3 regions of the Paenibacillus sp. FSL R7-0210 genome follow, and region 3 is predicted to be linked to each of the others. Evidence: riboswitches for the same ligand, from Rfam matches in the RefSeq annotation. Region 3 holds a riboswitch; each other region holds the start of a gene.
What was found. A riboswitch is a leader RNA that binds a small molecule or an ion and turns the genes downstream of it on or off. The one in region 3 is predicted to bind cyclic di-GMP.
Positions count from the first base shown of each region.

Region 1: it holds a riboswitch for cyclic di-GMP, as region 3 does, so the genes downstream of both, MKY64_RS22320 (PA14 domain-containing protein) here and MKY64_RS24120 (transglutaminase-like domain-containing protein) in region 3, are expected to answer to the same signal.
Region 2: it holds a riboswitch for cyclic di-GMP, as region 3 does, so the genes downstream of both, MKY64_RS25380 (anti-repressor SinI family protein) here and MKY64_RS24120 (transglutaminase-like domain-containing protein) in region 3, are expected to answer to the same signal.

Region 1 covers NZ_JBBPAR010000001.1:5,279,602-5,283,778, forward strand. The annotation lists gene MKY64_RS22320 (PA14 domain-containing protein) at 1-1,579, opposite strand, end outside; cyclic di-GMP riboswitch class I at 1,594-1,674, opposite strand; gene MKY64_RS22325 (sugar phosphate nucleotidyltransferase) at 1,812-3,185, opposite strand; gene MKY64_RS22330 (hypothetical protein) at 4,049-4,177, opposite strand, start outside.
Region 2 covers NZ_JBBPAR010000001.1:6,006,424-6,010,600, forward strand. The annotation lists gene MKY64_RS25365 (TasA family protein) at 1-314, shown strand, start outside; gene MKY64_RS25370 (TasA family protein) at 352-942, shown strand; gene MKY64_RS25375 (helix-turn-helix domain-containing protein) at 1,264-1,596, shown strand; gene MKY64_RS25380 (anti-repressor SinI family protein) at 1,742-1,885, opposite strand; cyclic di-GMP riboswitch class I at 1,920-2,023, opposite strand; gene MKY64_RS25385 (2-oxoglutarate dehydrogenase E1 component) at 2,519-4,177, shown strand, end outside.
Region 3 covers NZ_JBBPAR010000001.1:5,708,788-5,712,964, forward strand. The annotation lists rRNA gene MKY64_RS24115 (16S ribosomal RNA) at 1-1,389, opposite strand, end outside; gene MKY64_RS24120 (transglutaminase-like domain-containing protein) at 1,755-2,564, opposite strand; cyclic di-GMP riboswitch class I at 2,578-2,658, opposite strand; cyclic di-GMP riboswitch class I at 2,732-2,813, opposite strand; gene MKY64_RS24125 (class D sortase) at 2,939-3,592, opposite strand; gene MKY64_RS24130 (GtrA family protein) at 3,660-4,064, opposite strand; gene MKY64_RS24135 (glycosyltransferase family 2 protein) at 4,054-4,177, opposite strand, start outside.

The DNA of each region.
Region 1 (4,177 bases), 430 kb from region 3:
TATCGTACAGTTGCCCGGCAGTCAAGGCTATGCTTCCTGTGCGGGCAGTTCCGCTCTGCTTGACCCAGCTGTCAATGACTGCTGTGCCGTTCACCCACAGGCGGATACCATCATCCGATGTAGTATAGAACTGATAGGTCTCACTGTAAGCCGGCTTAATCTGGCCGGTCCAGCGGATCGAGAAGTAGTCTACACCGAGTGCAGCATTAGGAGTACCCTGGCGCCAATTGAAGCTGATGACATCATCGTTACGCACCATAACCGGCGTTCCCAAGAGCGTCATGTTCTTGAAGTATTCTCCAAGCAAGCCATTCTGGGCAGGCTTACTGTCCGTATCACCGGAGGTTGGGACCGGCTTCGGAATCGGCGCAACGGTTGGTGTTGCCGTTGGTGTCGGTGTTACAGTCGGCGTTGGTGTTGGTGTTGCAGTCGGCGTTGGTGTCGGTGTTGCAGTCGGCGTTGGTGTCGGTGTTGCAGTCGGCGTTGCGGTAGGCGTTGGCGTTGCCGTTGGCTTAGGAGCCGCCGCCGGAGCAGACCAGGCCTTATATTGGTCACGGGTCAGTGTGTAGCTGTCATTCATGAAATTCTTGATCGTAGCCGTGCTGTTATTCTCATAGAGCATCTTGCCCCAGTTCATCATGAACACATAATTCTGCTGGGTCAGCTTCAGCTTCGAGATGTTCGGCATTTCGCCGTTCTCGCCGATGCCGATCGGTTTGCCGCCAGCCAGGCTGGTCAGATCATCATGATATTTATTCGAGTAGTCGTTATTATATATATCTGCTGCCAGTACATCCACTCTGTCCGCGCCCGGATAGGTCCGTGCATAGGGATCAGAGTTGGCATTCGGCGCATTCGGGTTCCATACCCAAATCAGATTATTTAACTGATGAACGTTCACGAACCGGTCATACATAATATTCCATAGTGCAGTGAAGTTGTCTTTCTTGCCCCACCAGAACCAGCCGCCGTTCATTTCATGGTACGGTCTCCAGAGGATCGGAACCTTAGCATCCCGCAGGCTTTTCAGAGAGACAGCTACTTTATCCAGATCGGTGATCAGCGCATTATACTCTGGCGTGCCGGGGGTTACGTATTTGTTAAATTGCGCCTGAGTAATTGGCTTCTGCACATTGGACCATTCGTACTTGGTGCCCGGCAGACTCTGGTGGAAGGTCATGGCGACAATGCCGCCCGCTCTGGACCAGTTCGTTGCACTCCAGACGATATTTTTGCGTTGTGCAGCTACTCCGCTCTCGCTCTGTCCACCGATTGCTCCAAGCTCATACCCATGCAGTGCGGCGTATTGTCCGCTTGTTCCCTTCAGCTTGTTGCTCAGCTCATCCGGACTTTCGAAATAGTCATGCTGCCCTGTAATGATTCCGTTCCCGGAGATCTCATAGAGACTGTTCAGCAGCTTGACCGCCTCGGCTGAAGCATTAGGATTCACTGGTGCCCCTGTAGAGGAAGCAGCCTTGACAGTGGACGGGGCGATTCCCAGTCCCACGGGTACAGCAGACAATACCACGGCCAGCGACAGCACAGCGCAGAGCAAACGAGACTTACGGTAAGTTTTCACAATATTCTCTTCCTTTCGGTAGCCAGGCTGCCACTCTTGCGAAGGCCCTATAGCTTTGCGTCCCTATCTTTCGATTAGGTTTGCCATTGTCGTTTTGGAAGGATCAATCCCTCTTACCGTAAGTATCGTCGATATGCAAATTTAATGTAGAGTAAAAACAAATTTTGTCTGAAAAATAGTTCTAAATGCCTGATTTAAAATTGTAACAATTGGTTAAATAGATAAGTTAGACCTACGAAATGAACTGATGTAGAGCGATATCCTCCCAGTCCAGAGTAATACGGATATTGTCCTCCTCTACCAGCTCAGACCCTGTCTGCACCTCAATGAACTCCACATCGGTAAGAGCAAGAATGGCATGCTTGGTTCCTTCCGGTATCCGCACCACATCTCCCGCCTTCACCTTATGCATCTTCTCATTGATGACAATGCTGGCTTCCCCGCTGACGAAGGTCCAGATTTCACTGCGTTTGTGATGCAGCTGGTAGCTGATATTTTTGCCCTCATTGATGAAAATCCGCTTGGTCAGCACCTCGTTGCCTTCGTCATATTTCACATAATCGATCACCTTGTAGTGGCCCCAGCGGCGCTCTTCGTACATCGGTCTTTGTTCAAAAGTCTTCAGCACTTCCTTGATCCGCGGACTCTCGGCCTTGTGCGTCACCAGAATGCCGTCCGGGCTGGCGGCGATAATCAGATCCTTCGCCCCGATTACCGTGATTGGAATATCCAGCTCGTTAATGAGGCAGGTGCCTTCGGAGTCAGCGGTGATAAAGCCTTTGCCGACATGGTTACTGGTCATTTCCTCGGTCAGCGTATTCCAGGTGCCCAGGTCTTTCCAGAATCCGGCGTAAGGCTGCACGACGATGTTCTCTTCTTTCTCCACCACTTCGTAATCGAAGCTAATCGAGGACAGCAGCTTATACTGCTTCTGCAGCTCCTCGTAATTGAGCGGCAGCCCTTTGCGCTGCAGGATATCCAGCAGGTAACCCAGACGGAAGGCGAACACTCCGCAGTTCCAGAGCGCTCCCCGCCTGATTAGCTCCTCAGCTTGGATGCGGTCCGGCTTCTCCTGGAAGTGGCTCACTTGCAGGTAACCATTCGCTCCCGCATCTGCGCCCGTTGGAATAATGTAGCCGTATTTCTCCGAAGCATGCTCGGGAACTACGCCCATCAGCGCCAGGTTCGCCCCGCTCACCAGCATGGTGTTCTCCAACTGCAGCACCGTTTCGAAAAAGGAGGATTCCACGTATGGGTCCACCGGCAGAATCGCCACGGTCTCGCTTGGGGACACCCCCGCGATGGAATACAGGTAGGCCGCCGTCAGCGCAATAGCCGGGAAGGTATCCCGCCGCTCCGGCTCTACAATGATCGGCACCTCGCTGCCGAGCTGGCTCTGGATCATCTCCACCTGGCTGCGCCCGGTCGCCAGATACGAGGACCCGGCCATGCCGTTCTCCTCCAGCTGTCTCCATACCCGTTGTACCATTGATTCCGGTTCACCTGCCGGGCTTGCCAGTACCTTCAGAAATTGCTTGGAGCGTGAATCATTGGACAACGGCCAGAGCCGCTTGCCGGAGCCGCCTGATAGAAGTACTAGTTTCATAGTGAACCCTCCATATCGTATTGTTATTGGGTATTTCTTGTTGCCGGAGCTGTGAGTTAAAATCCCGCCTGTTATGAGGGTCGCTGCAAGGAATTTTGGGCTTACGGCCGCTGTTGTCTCCAGATGTTGTTGATTATATTGCTTGCAGCAGATAACATCCGGAGACAAAGGCGGACGCTACCGCTCCTACAGCTCCAAAATTCCTCTCCGCTCCATTTCATAACAGGCTTGTGATTTTATATCCGCTTCGCCCGCTGGCGAAGCTCCCGGCTAAAGATCCGATATTGCCGCTTGTGGTAGCGGCAAGGGGAGCCGGGCCGCCGCTATGCTTGCGCGGCAGCAGTGGTAGCCTGTTGCCGGCAGCCTGCCTTCACGACAATTGAATCCCTGGTTGCCGCCTACTGTTGCGGCGGAGAAAAATCCAAAGGCTCAAAGACTCTTAAGTGCCGCTTGTTCCAAGGCGTCGCCGCTGACCTAGCGGCTGGAGAGAGCAAGAGTATAAGGCAACAGAAGCCAAGACAATGTAATTCAAGACGGCAATTCAAGACCTGGATTCAAGACTCTTGTGCCAAGGGCTCGCCGCACAAGTTCGCGGCGGCAGAAGCTGGTTAGTTAAGTACTAGGCACTAGTGCTCCTCATTTCCTCCATTTGGCCCATATCCGAGAAATCAGGTGCACTTGTGCTCTTCATTTGCTCGTTTAACCAACATTCCTGGGATTCAGGTGCACTTATGCTCTTCATTTGCTCGTTTAGCCAACTTTCCCGGGATTCAGGGGCACTTGTGCTCTTCATTTGCTCCATTTGGCCCGCATCCGGGAAATCAGGGGCACTTGTGCTCCTCATTTGCTCCATTTAGGCAACTTTAAGCACCATCAGAGGGATTTATCTCCTTCATTTCATCGCTCAGCCCACTTTCGGCGCATTTAATGGGATTTATCCCTCTCATTTCGCCGTCCAGCCCGCTTTCGGCGCATTTAATAGGATTTATCCC
Region 2 (4,177 bases), 300 kb from region 3:
GAGACAACGGCTCCCATAATTTCAAGGATGATATTATTGTGACCTTCCTCGTGAACAAGGATAAGAAGGAATCGCCGCTCCTGGTCATCTCGCTGGCCGATCTGGAGCAGGAGAGTCCCGATCTGGTGGCCCGGGGAATTCTCGGAGCGATCTTAGGCGGAGAGAAGTCCGGCATCAAAGCCGGCACCTCGGATAACCTGACCATCCAATTCGCCTTCAAGGAGACCCTCCAGCCGCAGAACTATTATCAGGGCGACACGCTTGCACTGACTCTGAATTTCGAAGCCAACCAGGAAAAAGGCACGCTCAAATAATTCCACAAAAACAAACCATTCGAGGAGGAAATAAATAATGGGTATCAAAAAAACATTGGGTCTTGGCGTAGCATCGGCAGCACTGGGCTTGTCTTTAATCGGCGGGGGCACCTTCGCTTACTTCAGCTCCACAGCTACCAGCACGGCAACCTTCGCAGCGGGTACGCTGAAGCTCGGCTCTTCCTTCAATACTCCGGTAGCGCTGACGAATCTGAAGCCGGGAGACTACACCGTCCGCACCTTCACCTTGTCCAATGACGGCACACTGGATATCAAATTCCTCAAGCTTGCCACCACTTACACCGTGACCGATGCCAAGGGCGATAACGCGGGCCAGGATCTCGGAGACCACTTCAAGGTCAAGCTCCTGGATAATACGTACACCGGCGGTTCACTAAGCGGTCATGTGCTGTCCGAGATCTCCCTGAAGGATCTGAAAAACACCCCCAGCTACGATCTCGTAGCAGTAGGTGTACTGCCAGGAGGGATTGCCGCCGCCGGGTCCAAGACCTTCAAGATCGCCTTCGAATTCGTAGACAACACGCTCGATCAGAACATTTTCCAGGGTGACGGCTTAGCTCTGAACTGGACCTTCGATGCTCTTCAAGGAGTGGGAGAAGCCAAGTAGATCAGGGGCCAGCCTATACAAGTGAAAATAGCTTTGCCGTCCTTTTATTAGGAAGGCAGCGTTTCAACAATCCATCAAGACGGCATATCCTCCCTCATCCGGGCCGGGTATGCCGTTTCTTTTTCCCCGCTGCCGGGTTCAAGGATTTTTGTCCGTTTTGCGGATTTTTGTTATACTGACAAGAGAAAACGGCTTTGCCGGCCTTTGAACGGGCGGTACCGTTTCAACGAGAAAGATAAGGAGAATGTATAGCGCGAAGCATATCACTTCTTATTTTTCACCAAAAAAAGTACGGAGGGCGTTGTAATCGTGTCAGATACTATGGGAAGCCGCATCCACAAACTCCGGCTGGAGAAGGGCTATTCGTTATCCGAGCTTGCCGATAAGGCTGATGTGGCGAAATCATACCTCAGTAATGTGGAACGGAACATTCAATCCAACCCCTCCATTCAATTCATCGAAAAAATCGCTGACGCGCTTCAGGTATCCATTCATGCACTGTTGTATGGCGGACTGGCAGAGACGGAAGAACAGGCTCTGGACGGGGAATGGTTCCGGCTTGTTCAGGAGGCCATGGCCTCCGGTATAAGCAAACGCGAATTCAAGGAATTCCTCGATTACCAGAAATGGCGCATGGAACAAAAGGACAACTAGACGGGCATTATATGCCACAGGGAAGACTCCGCACGGCAGGGAGGCCGCCTTCGGCGAAGGCAGCCTTTCAAGCGGCATACAGAAAAGGCACAGCGTACCGGACGCTGTGCCTTTTCTGTATGTATCCGAACAATGATGACCGCCCTTACATCGCCTGGAGCGCCTTCTCACTTAGAAACCGGCGGATATCCTCCGCCGCGATCCCCGCCTGCTTGGCAGACATCAGCAAGTGCACCCATTCTAAATCCAGATCTACTGCCTGCAGCTCGTCATTCCCCTGGTTGGACATATCCAAGAAATCTCCTCCTAGAATTTTCGCGTCCCCAGGCAGTCCGGCCATCATAGTAGTATTGCTACTTTGTAGTATTTCTACTTTAGATCCGAGACTTTGTGCCCCTGTCTTTCGGCAGGTTTACCTTTTACTGGACCCTTTCCATCATGAAAGGATCTGGCAAGAATCGATGAAACCGTTCTCCGCAATAACATTATACAAGATCATACGCAATTAGTGTGTCGTTTTCTGGAATTTTTTTATGAAAAAATGTGAGGAAACTTAGCTGAAATTGCCAGCGGCTTGTATAAATATTTCCAGTTCCAAGTTCAAACACTAGCTAATAGTTTAAATATACTAAAGGGAACCCCATCCGCCCCGACTTACCGCTGCACGCAACATCGTATAGAGACAATTACCCATTTGTATGTATAACGGGCTGTTATATGAGTTTTTTCTATTTATGATAGTTCCGTATGAATACTGTAATGAATCATGCCAAATTGCGAACGGATTGACCGAAAGTATGAATTGATTACCCCGCCGGAAAGTAGCACAATAGGATGAGAATGAAACCGCAAACATTTGCAGCTCCGCCAAGTGGCACACTGGATGCCTCGCGTGGAGTTTATCCGTTAGGAGGACCTATTCATGGCAGTCAAAGAGCCCTATAACGACACAGTATGGAGCAAATACTACGGCCCCAACCTGGGCTACATCCAAGAAAGATATGAGCAATTTGTCAAGGACCCCTCTTCTGTTGAACAGCATTACCGCGATCTCTTCACCGTATCCGGCCCCCCTCCACTGGCACCCGATGCCGAGAGGGCTCCAAGGCCTGCCGTATCAGCAGATGCCGAGTGGCTCAAGAAGGCTGTCAAGGCCTCGAAGCTGATCGCCAATATTCGAATATATGGCCATATGGCCGCAGACATTGACCCGCTGGAGCGCAGCACGAACCCGATGGCCAAATGGCTGGAGCTGGAGACCTACGAGCTTACCCGCGAGGATCTTAATGCCCTGCCCGCTTCGCTGATCTGGGATAATGCCCCTGCGGATGTGCATACCGCAATGGATGCCGTCCACAGAATGCGCCAGGCCTATACACAGACCATTGCTTATGAATTCGGGCATGTGCATGATGAACGCGAGCTGCGTTGGCTCAACAGCCAGGCGGAATCGATGACCTCCCCTGCCCCGCTGAATAATACAGAACGCAAAGAGCTGCTGAAGCGGCTGGTTCAGGTGGAGCATTTCGAGACCTTCCTGCACAAGACCTTCGTCGGCCAAAAGCGCTTCAGCCTGGAGGGCAATGATGCCCTTGTGCCGATGCTGGATGAGATTGTGCGGGCTGCCGCGCATGACGGCGCCGAGCATATCCTGATGGGTATGGCCCACCGCGGAAGACTTAATGTGCTGGCCCATATTCTGGGCAAGCCTTATGATATTATTTTCTCAGAGTTCCATCATTCGCCGAACAAAGAGCTGTTCCCTTCGGAAGGCTCCATGGGCGTGACCTACGGGTGGAGCGGTGATGTGAAGTACCATCTCGGGGCTGACCGTGCCGTCCGCGAAGGCGAGACCGTGCGTACCCGGATCACGCTGGCCAATAACCCGAGCCATCTTGAATTCGTCAATCCTGTCGTCGAGGGCTTCACACGCGCCGCACAGGAAGAACGCAACGCTCCGGGACTGCCTAAGCTGAACACAAGCAAGGCTATGGCTGTGCTGATGCACGGCGATGCAGCCTTCCCTGGCGAAGGCATTGTCGCTGAGACGCTTAATATCGGCAAATTGCAGGGTTATCAGAATGGCGGTACCGTGCATATTATCGTCAATAACCGGATCGGCTTCACCACCGAGAGCGAGGATTCCCGCTCCACCCATTATGCCAGCGACCTGGCCAAAGGGTATGAGATTCCGGTCGTGCATGTCAATGCCGATGACCCGGAAGCCTGCATTGCCGCAGTCCGTCTGGCCAGCGCTTACCGCCATATGTTCAAGAAGGACTTCCTGATTGATCTGATCGGCTACCGCCGCCACGGACATAATGAAATGGATGATCCCGAGACGACCCAGCCGATTGTGTACGGCAAAGTGCGGAACCACCCTACTGTGTACCGCGCTTATGCAGAACGCCTGGAGCGCGAGAAGGTAATCACAGCCGATGATCTGAAGAACATGATTGCCGAGGCGGAGAGTGTCCTCCAGCAGGCCTTCGATCAGATGAAGGAAGGCAAGCAGAAGAATGCGGAGTCCAAAACCGCCGTCGCGCTGGATAACGGCAGTCCCCAGCAGCGTCCGACAGCC
Region 3 (4,177 bases):
ACCGCGGCATGCTGATCCGCGATTACTAGCAATTCCGACTTCATGCAGGCGAGTTGCAGCCTGCAATCCGAACTGAGACCGGCTTTGCTGGGATTGGCTCCACCTCGCGGCTTCGCTTCCCGTTGTACCGGCCATTGTAGTACGTGTGTAGCCCAGGTCATAAGGGGCATGATGATTTGACGTCATCCCCACCTTCCTCCGGTTTGTCACCGGCAGTCACTCTAGAGTGCCCAGCTTCACCTGCTGGCAACTAAAGTCAAGGGTTGCGCTCGTTGCGGGACTTAACCCAACATCTCACGACACGAGCTGACGACAACCATGCACCACCTGTCTCAACTTTCCCCGAAGGGCACCTGATGCATCTCTGCTTCGTTAGTTGGATGTCAAGACCTGGTAAGGTTCTTCGCGTTGCTTCGAATTAAACCACATACTCCACTGCTTGTGCGGGTCCCCGTCAATTCCTTTGAGTTTCAGTCTTGCGACCGTACTCCCCAGGCGGAGTGCTTACTGTGTTAACTTCGGCACCAAGGGTATCGAAACCCCTAACACCTAGCACTCATCGTTTACGGCGTGGACTACCAGGGTATCTAATCCTGTTTGCTCCCCACGCTTTCGCGCCTCAGCGTCAGTTACAGCCCAGAAAGTCGCCTTCGCCACTGGTGTTCCTCCACATATCTACGCATTTCACCGCTACACGTGGAATTCCACTTTCCTCTTCTGTACTCAAGTCACCCAGTTTCCAGTGCGACCTCAGGTTGAGCCCAAGGTTTAAACACCAGACTTAAATAACCGCCTGCGCGCGCTTTACGCCCAATAATTCCGGACAACGCTTGCCCCCTACGTATTACCGCGGCTGCTGGCACGTAGTTAGCCGGGGCTTTCTTCTCAGGTACCGTCACTCCGGCAGCAGTTACTCTACCGGACGTTCTTCCCTGGCAACAGAGCTTTACGATCCGAAAACCTTCATCACTCACGCGGCATTGCTCCGTCAGGCTTGCGCCCATTGCGGAAGATTCCCTACTGCTGCCTCCCGTAGGAGTCTGGGCCGTGTCTCAGTCCCAGTGTGGCCGTTCACCCTCTCAGGTCGGCTACGCATCGTCGCCTTGGTGGGCCGTTACCCCACCAACTAGCTAATGCGCCGCAGGCCCATCCCCAAGCAGCAGATTGCTCCGCCTTTCATTCTTCTCTCAGGAGAAAAAAGAAATTATCCGGTATTAGCTACCGTTTCCGGTAGTTATCCCAGGCTTGAGGGCAGGTTGCCTACGTGTTACTCACCCGTCCGCCGCTAAGTTTGAAAGGAAGCAAGCTTCCTCTCAAACTCCGCTCGACTTGCATGTATTAGGCATGCCGCCAGCGTTCGTCCTGAGCCAGGATCAAACTCTCCAAATTGGTATTTAGAAAGAGCGATTGCTCATTTTGAAACATCTGACGAGAATTTACATTCTCATTTTTGGATCTCACCGAAGTGATCTCCGATACTCACTCGTTGTTCAGTTTTCAAAGATCAAGCTCGTTGTTAGTGTCGATGTTGTCGTCACCAGCAACTCTTATAATATATCACGTTCATCTGAGCAATGCAAGCTTTATTTTTGAAATCACTTATTTAAGTAATCTCTCATTTCCTTTGCCGCTCCAACAACGCTTATTTATAATAACCTATCCTTCTATTAAAAAGCAACCTTTATATAAATAAAAATAACCCGCTTAATGACTAAGCGGGTTATTCTCAGATAATGCTATAGTTACAGCTATTCTTAGTAGAATTTCGCTGCAGTATATTTGCTTGCTGATTTGATCAGTTCTGTTGATGCTGTTTTCTTACCCAGACCTGCATCCACTGTAGTATCAATCGTCACCCATTTGCCGTTCAGGAACACTTCGTTCCAGGCATGGTATGAAGTTACATAGCTTGTATTCCCCATAACCAACTTGGTTGGAATCCCTTCACTGCGGAGCATAGTAGCGAACAAGGAAGCGTAATCGTAGCAGATACCTTTGTTGGTAGCCAGTGTATTGTCGTTGTTCGGAATATAATCTGTGCTTACGCTGTTGGCCAGAGAGTAGTCATATTTCACGTTAGCTACGATGTAATTGTAGATAGCCTTAACTTTGTCTGCATCTGTGGTCAGACCCTTTGTAAGCTGTGCTGCCTTTTGAACGGATTTATCGGAAGAACTCCACTTTACATTCTGTACAGAGCTCAAATATACGGCATTCACATTGCTCATTGAAAGAGATACAGTCTCGGAAGATAGTACTTTGTATTTGTTGCCGGTAGTATTCTCAAGAACGGAGACCTTGTAAGAGCCATTACCTTGTTGCAGCGGGAACGTCTCGGTCGGTTTGGAAGTGTATAAGTTGTAAGTATAGCTGTTATTGTCCTTGGTAATCATGAGCTTCATCTTCTTGTCTTTAGGAACATCGTACGATACCCCGATAACCCCTTGATCAAGTTGTCCAACATTTAACCAGCTTGAATCTGCATTTGCTGCTTGAGCAGTGCCTGTCTGCACGGAAGTGACGATCACAAAAAGTGTAATCAGCATTAAATAAAACTTCTTCATGGATAAAACCCCTTTCGGTAGCTGGCTGCCATTCTTACGGGAAGGCCCTTTAGCTTTGCGTCCCTACCTTTCGATAGGTTTGCCGTTATCGTATAAGCTTTATCTGTCCAATCTACTGCCACATAATGACAGATTCAGAATGAAAACAAACAAAAAAAGCCTCTTCATTCGGTAACTGGCTGCCATCCATGACGGGAAGGCCCTGTAGCTTTGCGTCCCTACCTTTCGATAGGTTTGCCGTTATCGTGTATTAGCTTTCATAGTTATAGCTTACCATATCTCAATCTATTAGCAAGACCCAAATCACTAGATTCCCGCAAAAATAGACTAAAATTTTATGTTTTTTGACCTTTCTCAGCATTGTCCTATGACAATCAGGTCAACTTTGCATGAATAATGAGTCTGTGGGTAGGGTTGACAAGCGGATCACAGGTAATGAGGGTCAGAATCTTATCATCATCCTTACCCTTCAGAACTGAAATATCGGTAGGCTCTACAATAGATACATCATATACAACATATTTGTATTCCTGTCCGCTTGTAATAACAGTAATGGCATCCCCTTTACCGACCTCATCCAGTCTGTTGAACAGCCGCCCTGCCGTTCTTGACCGATGTGCCGCAATCGCTGCATTGCCTACCGCGCCAATCGGAGCTGTCTCCTTCATATGCGCCGCCGCATGCTTCATATTGGTCTTGGTGGCGCCCTCCAGTACAGGCAGCTTCAGATCGATTTTATCGATTTCAATAATAGCGGTGATCTTGCCTCCCACTTCAATCTCGGGCGCTGTAGTGGGCACCGGCTCTTCCGCACCAGACTCTTCCGCCAGCAGCTGGGTGACTTCCGCATAAGGCTTGCTCAGATCCTGGCTGGCAGGAGCCGTAGCCGAAGGAACGATTTCACTATAGGCCTGTTCAGCCTCTTCCAGCAGCTTCTGCTGCTGACGGTCCTCGTACCATTCGCTTCCTTTGGGGTAGAGCATAATCAGGACCCCGGCAAGTATAATCAAATAGGATAACTTCCGCATGACAATCGCCTCCGCAATATAGAATAAGTGCTGCCCCCGCAGGGGACGGGGAAGACATACTGTACCTCTAGAATACCCACTTCCGGCTTCCAAAGAAATTAATGATTACTGTAACAAAGGTAACCAGCACCTTGGCCATCAGCACCTGGACTCCCAGCCGATCAGTCAGCAGATGAATCAGCAGCACCGAAATGCCCAGCACCAGCAGATTCAGCACAATAAATCTTACTAGCTGCATCCGGTCAAAGCGGCCATCCCCGCCTCTGTCCCTTCCCTTGAAGGTCACCTTCTTATTCCAGAAAAAGCTGTTGGCCGTCCCGGCACTGTAGGAAATAATCTGTGCAGGGGTGTTAAGCATGCCCAGGGAATGCAGCAGGGTAAATACTGCAAAATCAATGAACGTGTTAAGCAGGCCCACCGCATTGAATTTCAGAAACTGGATCATGCCTGCGCGCCAAGCCTTATCTTGCATAATCGCTTGCCTTCCGCGTGTCTTCGGCCTCTGCCTCCGGGTAGCCTCGGGTCTCGCGTACGATATAAAGCGGTCTATCCTTAGATTCATCATAGATCCGTCCGATGTATTCC